2 regions of the Streptomyces sp. NPDC104381 genome follow, and region 2 is predicted to be linked to the other one. Evidence: riboswitches for the same ligand, from Rfam matches in the RefSeq annotation. Region 2 holds a riboswitch; the other holds the start of a gene.
The links. A riboswitch is a leader RNA that binds a small molecule or an ion and turns the genes downstream of it on or off. The one in region 2 is predicted to bind glycine.

Region 1 (3,401 bases), on a different contig from region 2:
TGCGAACATCGCGGCGGCGTTGGCCTGCGCACCCGAGTGCGGCTGGACGTTCGCGGCCTCGGCGCCGAAGAGCGCCTTGATGCGGTCGATCGCGATCTGCTCGACCACGTCGACGTGCTCGCAGCCACCGTAGTAGCGGCGGCCCGGGTAGCCCTCGGCGTACTTGTTGGTGAGGACGGAGCCCTGCGCCTCCATGACCGCGACCGGAGCGAAGTTCTCCGAGGCGATCATCTCGAGGGTGGACTGCTGACGGTGGAGCTCGGCGTCGACGGCGGCGGCGACGTCCGGGTCCAGCTCGTGGAGGGAGGAGTTGAGAAGCGACATCAGTGGGTCCCTAAGGTCTCAGTTGCCGGAGAACGCGGTGTACTCGTCGGCGGAGAGAAGGTCCTTCGGCTCCTCCGCGACGCGCACCTTGAACAGCCAGCCGCCCTCGAAGGGAGCGGAGTTCACCAGCGACGGGTCGTCCACGACGTCCTGGTTGGCCGCGGTCACCTCGCCGGTCACCGGCGAGTACAGGTCGCTGACCGACTTGGTCGACTCCAGCTCACCGCAGGTCTCGCCCGCGGTCACCGTGTCACCGACCTCCGGGAGCTGGGCGTAGACGACGTCACCGAGCGCGTTGGCCGCGAACTCGGTGATACCGACCGTGGCCACGCCGTCCTCGAGGGCCGACAGCCACTCGTGCTCCTTGCTGTACCGCAGCTGCTGGGGGTTGCTCATGACCTGAATTCTCCTGTACGCGGGGGAGTGCTGATGAACGGTGGTCTTACGGTGTGAGACACGACTGCGTCACGTGTGCGGCGCGACGTGTCACTTACGGCGCTTGTAGAACGGCAGCGCCACGACCTCGTACGGCTCGTGCGTGCCCCGGATGTCGACGCCGACACCCTCCGTGCCGGGCTCGGCGTGCGCCGCGTCGACGTAGGCCATGGCGATCGGCTTGCCCAGGGTGGGTGACGGCGCACCCGAGGTGACCTCGCCGACGACCTGGCCGTCCACCACGACGGAGAAGCCGGCGCGCGGCACCCGGCGGCCCTCGGCCACCAGGCCGACGAGCTTGCGCGGCGGGGCGGTCTCCGCGCGCTCCGCCGCGGCGGTCAGCGCCTCGCGGCCGACGAAGTCACCCTCCTTCTCGAACTTCACGACCCTGCCCAGGCCGGCGTCGAAGGGCGTCAGCGCGGTGGTCAGCTCGTGCCCGTACAGCGGCATGCCCGCCTCCAGACGGAGCGTGTCACGGCAGGAGAGCCCGCAGGGGATCAGGCCGTACGGTGCGCCGGCCTCGGTGAGGGCCTTCCACAGCTGCTCGGCGTGGGCCGGGTCCACGAAGAGCTCGAAGCCGTCCTCGCCGGTGTAGCCCGTACGGGCGATGAGCGCGGGGACACCGGCCACCGTTCCGGGGAGTCCGGCGTAGTACTTCAGTCCGTCGAGGTCGGCGTCCGTGACCGACTTCAGTACGGCGGGGGAGTCGGGGCCCTGTACGGCGAGCAGGGCGTACGCGTCGCGGTCGTCCCGCACCTCGGTGTCGAAGTCCCCGGCGCGCTCGGTCAGGGTGTCCAGGACGAGCTGCGCGTTGCCCGCGTTGGCCACCACCAGGTACTCGGTGTCCGCCAGGCGGTAGACGATCAGGTCGTCCAGGATCCCGCCGTCCGCCGCGACGATCATGGTGTAGCGGGCCCGGCCCACGCCGACGGTGGCGATGTTGCCGACCAGGGCGTAGCTCAGGAAGGCGGCGGCCTGCGGGCCGGTGACGGTGATCTCGCCCATGTGCGACAGGTCGAACAGGCCGGCCCGGGTGCGTACGGCGTTGTGCTCGTCGCGCTCACTGGCGTACCGCAGCGGCATGTCCCAGCCCGCGAAGTCGGTCATGGTCGCGCCCAGGGAACGGTGCAGGGCATCGAGGGCGGTGAGACGGGGGGCAGTGCTCATGGGCATGGCTCCAGGGCATGACGACAGGGGGTGGTTCCCTCCCCATCTGTCATCGGAACCTGAGAGGTTCGCCGCGAGCCCCTGAAAGGGTCCGGCTTGCACCTTGGGTGGAGCCGCGAAGCGGCCCGCTTTTCAGATCTGCCTCATCCACGCGGTACGGGGCCTGAGAGATTCAAGGGAGGAACTTGCTCCTTCGGCGCCCGGCGCACACGGTGACCGGGACTCTCCCGCGCGGATTCAAACGGCCGGTATGCAGTTGGCGGGGTCATCATCGCACGCCTTGCGGGAGAGTGGGGCGTCCCGGTGGTGACCGGTGGAAGGCCGGGTGTCCGCGCGCATGCGCGCGGACACGTACAAGGGGACGACCACGGGACGCGTACGGGGCGCCCACGGGGACACGTACGGGTGGAACCGGTTGTGCCGCATTACCTTTTCTTTACACTTCTTGGGCAGGTCCAGTGGGTGACCGGCAGGGCACGGCAGGGGGAGGGCGATGACGTTGCAGCGCTACGCGACCACCGCGGGGGCGGCACGCGGTGCGATGCCCCGGCAGCCGGGCGCACCCGCCCGGGAACCGGTGGCCGGACACACCCCGGTGGTGCGTGATCTGCGGGGCGGGGGCGGCCGGGGGCCGCACGGCCTGGACTTCGCGGCGGGCGATGTCGTGGTGGTCTCCGGGCTGCCCGGCAGCGGCAAGTCGACGCTGATCCGCCGGGCGGTCGGGGAGCAGGCGGTCGACTCCCAGGACACCAGGGACCGGTGGGCGGCGGTCCTGCCCGCCTTACTCCCGTACGCCCTCTACCGTCCCCTGGTGCGCGTCGCGCACTACGCCGGGCTGTGGCGGCGGCTGCGGTCGGGCGGATCCGTCGTCGTGCACGACTGCGGTACGCAGGCCTGGGTGCGGCGCTGGCTGGCGCACGAGGCCCGGCGGCGGGGCGGCGTCCTGCACCTCCTCCTGCTCGACGTCACCCCCCTGGTGGCCAGGCAGGGGCAGCGGGAGCGCGGCCGTGGGGTGTCCGGCTACGCGTTCGCGCGGCACCGGCGAGCCGTCGGCCGGCTGCTGCGCGACACCGAGACGGGCCTGCTGCCCCGGGGCTGTGCCTCGGCGGTGCTGCTCGACCGGGACGCGGCGGCGGCGATCGGCAGGATCTCCTTCCGGGAGGCGGGACTCCCCCGGGAGTAGGCCGGTCGCGGCGTCACCATTCGCATACGCACAGTTCGCAGACGTCCGGCCGGCTGTCCGGTATCTGGACGGTGCGGTGGACCGGACGGCGTTCCCGACCGGGGCGCTGCCCCCGTGTCCCGACCCGGACTAAGGTTTCAGCCGCAGCGCACGGCGAGAAAGGGACACAGACACCGTGGACATTCCGGCTCAGGCCCAGGCCCCGTCGCATCCTTCCCAGGGGTGGCCGGCCAACGAGCTCGAAGAAGTGCTCAGCGCCTCGCTCGGCGTACCCGGGGCGGCCGGCCGGCTG
Region 2 (3,401 bases):
ACCTCCCCGCAGATGTCGGCGACGTGCTCCTCGAAGACACCGTGCGTGGACGGGTAGGTGATCATGAGGACGGCGAGCTCCTCGCGGTGCGCCGCGATCTTGGCCCGGAGATCCTCTATGTCGACCTCGCCGTCGTCGGCGGTCTTCACCACGACGACCTTCATGCCGGCCATCACGGCGCTCGCGGCGTTGGTGCCGTGCGCGGAGGACGGGATCAGGCAGACGGTGCGCTGGTCGTCCCCGTTGGCCCGGTGGTACGCCCGCACGGCCAGCAGGCCCGCGAACTCACCCTGGGAGCCGGCGTTGGGCTGGATGGACACGGCGTCGTAGCCGGTGACCTCGGCGAGGCGCTCCTCCAGCTCACGGATGAGCGTGAGGAAGCCCTGCGCCTGCTCGGCCGGCGCGAAGGGGTGCAGCGCGCCGAACTCGGGCCAGGTGATCGACTCCATCTCGGCGGTCGCGTTGAGCTTCATGGTGCAGGAGCCGAGCGGGATCATGCCGCGGTCCAGCGCGTAGTCCTTGTCCGCGAGCTTGCGGAGGTAGCGCAGCATCGCGGTCTCGGAACGGTGCTGGTGGAAGACCGGGTGGGTGAGGACGGCGTCGCTGCGGAGCAGCCCCGCGGGGAGCGCGTCGGCCGTCCCGGCGTCGAGCGCCTCGATGTCGCCGCTGGTCCCGAAGGCCGCCCAGACGGAGGCGATGCGGGTGCGGGTGGTGGTCTCGTCGCAGGCGACGGAGACGTGGTCGGCGTCGACGAGACGGAGGTTCACCCCGCGCTCACGCGCGTCGGCGACCACGCCGGCCGCCCCGCCCGGCACCCGGACGGTCAGGGTGTCGAAGTACGCGTCGTGCACGACCTCGCTACCGCCGGCCCGCAGGCCCTCGGCCAGGATGGCGGCGAACCGGTGGGTGCGCCGGGCGATCGTCCGCAGCCCCTCGGGGCCGTGGTAGACGGCGTACATGCCGGCCATGACGGCGAGCAGCACCTGGGCGGTGCAGATGTTGCTCGTGGCCTTCTCGCGGCGGATGTGCTGCTCACGGGTCTGCAGCGCCAGCCGGTAGGCCTTGTCCCCGTCCGCGTCGACGGAGACGCCGACCAGGCGGCCGGGCAGGCTGCGGGCGAACTTCTCGCGTACGGCCATGAAGCCGGCGTGCGGTCCGCCGAAGCCCATCGGGACGCCGAAGCGCTGGGTGGTGCCCACGGCGATGTCCGCGCCCAGCTCGCCCGGCGAGGTGAGCAGCGTCAGGGCCAGCAGGTCGGCGGCGACGGAGACGATCGCGCCCAGTCCGTGGGCCTGCTCGATGACGGGCTTGATCTCGCGCACGGCGCCGGAGGCGCCCGGGTACTGGAGCAGCACGCCGAAGACCCCGCGCTCGGCGATCTCCGCGGGGATGCCGTCGGTGAGGTCGGCGACGACGACCTCCACACCGGTCGGCTCGGCCCGGGTCTCGATGACGGCGATGGTCTGCGGCAGGGTGTCGGCGTCGACCAGGAAGACGCCGCCCTTGACCTTTCCGACCCGCCGGGCCAGGGCCATGGCCTCGGCGGCGGCCGTGCCCTCGTCGAGGAGCGAGGCGCCGGAGGTGGGCAGGCCGGTGAGGTCGGCGACCATCGTCTGGAAGTTCAGGAGGGCCTCGAGCCGGCCCTGGGAGATCTCCGGCTGGTACGGCGTGTAGGCCGTGTACCAGGCGGGGTTCTCCATGACGTTGCGCAGGATCACCGGCGGGGTGAACGTGCCGTAGTAGCCGAGCCCGATCATCGGTGCGAGCACCTGGTTGCGGTCGGCGAGGCTGCGCAGCTCGGCAAGCACCTCGGCCTCGGTGCGCGCCTCGGGCAGGTTCAGCGCCTCGGCACTCCTGATCACGTCGGGCACCGCGGCGGCGGTGAGCTCGTCGAGGGAGCCGTAGCCGACCTGGGCGAGCATCTTCGCCTGCGCCTCGGCATCGGGCCCGATGTGGCGCTGCTCGAAGGGAATGCCCTGCTCCAGCTGGGAGAGCGGAGTGCGACGGGGGGTCATGATGGAGGCCTCCTGGTCTGTGACGACCTGCGAGGGGCGCCACGGCGTGGCTGCCCGAACGGCCTCCCCATCTGTCATCTCGACCTGAGAGCTTCACCGGGGCGCCCGGGGGCGTACCGGCTTTCACCGTCGGTGAGGGTGGTGCCCGCCACGGCGTGTGCCGCACGGATCCCGCCCTGCTTTCCAGAGTGACCTCGTCCGTGCGGTACGGGGGCCTGAGAGATTCCGGGGAGGAGTTGCTCCTTCGGCGCCTCCGGATCGCTCCGGAGGACTCTCCCGCACAGGGTCAGCAGCCGTGTTCCAGCCTACCAGCGGGGCCGGGGCGGGCCGTCTCGAGTGGCCGACTGCCCGGATCTGGCCTTTCGTAGAGCCTGTGGAGCAGCCGCGACCACCTGATGCCGTCGTGACCAGTGGGAGGCACCGTGCAGACCGACATCGATCCGCGCAGCCTGATCGGCCGCAAGGCCTTCGACCGTCAAGGTGCCAAGATCGGAACGGTGGACGAGGTCTATCTCGACGACGCCACCGGGGTCCCCGAGTGGGCCGCCGTACGCACCGGTCTCTTCACCAGGGACGCCTTCGTCCCGCTGGAGCCGAGCGAGGTCGTCGACGGCGCCCTCGTCATCCCCTTCGAGCGGGCCCTCATCAAGGACGCTCCGGACTTCGGCGTGGGCCGCCACCTCTCCCCCGAACAGGAACTGCAGCTCTACCGGCATTACGGACTGGACGCCTCCCCCTCCCCCTCTCCCGGCCCCGCCGCCGACAGGGACTTCGGCAGGCTCGCCGGCCACGAGGAGTAGTCCACGGGATCCCGCACCAGCCGCAGCGGCTCGGCCGGCTGGAGCTCCGGATCGTCGATGCGGAAGGTCCGCACCCGGCCGGGCGGCGTCCAGGGCTCCTCGAAGCGCACGGTGACCCGGCCGACACCGCTGCCCTGCACCCAGCCGTGGCCGTGGACGTCGTGGCGTACGTCGTGCCCGGCCGGCCAGCGCCGCGCGGCCAACTGCTCCTCGCTCTCCCGGGCGTCCTCCACGGCCCGCTCCTCCACGGTGCGGTCCCGCTCGTCCGCCGGTCCCCCGGCGCCGTCGCCGGCCTCCCCGGCGGCGTGCTCCACAGCCGCGTGCTCCGCCGCCGCCAGCTCGGCCGCCGCTTGCTCGGCGTCGGCGGCCTGCGCGAAGAGGTCCTCCTGTGTGAAGTCCGCCAGCCCCGTGACGCCGACCCCGAGCAGCCGGACCCCGCCCGTCGTGTCCACGGCCTCCAGAAGCCGCGCAGCGGCCTCCCTGACGACCGTGGGGTCGTCGGTGGGCCCCCGCAGCGTCTCGGACCTGGTGAGCGTGGAGAAGTCGTAGCGGCGCACCTTGAGGACGACGGTCCGCCCGGACCGGC

Region 1: it holds a riboswitch for glycine, as region 2 does, so the genes downstream of both, gcvT (glycine cleavage system aminomethyltransferase GcvT) here and gcvP (aminomethyl-transferring glycine dehydrogenase) in region 2, are expected to answer to the same signal.

The regions. Positions count from the first base shown of each region.
Region 1 covers NZ_JBVJNK010000004.1:574,151-577,551, forward strand. The annotation lists gene glyA (serine hydroxymethyltransferase) at 1-324, opposite strand, end outside; gene gcvH (glycine cleavage system protein GcvH) at 343-720, opposite strand; gene gcvT (glycine cleavage system aminomethyltransferase GcvT) at 811-1,926, opposite strand; glycine riboswitch at 2,069-2,166, opposite strand; gene ACZ607_RS16395 (AAA family ATPase) at 2,420-3,109, shown strand; gene ACZ607_RS16400 (enhanced serine sensitivity protein SseB) at 3,285-3,401, shown strand, end outside.
Region 2 covers NZ_JBVJNK010000003.1:9,815-13,215, reverse strand. The annotation lists gene gcvP (aminomethyl-transferring glycine dehydrogenase) at 1-2,015, opposite strand, end outside; glycine riboswitch at 2,209-2,304, opposite strand; gene ACZ607_RS09600 (PRC-barrel domain-containing protein) at 2,438-2,815, shown strand; gene ACZ607_RS09595 (DNA polymerase IV) at 2,731-3,401, opposite strand, start outside.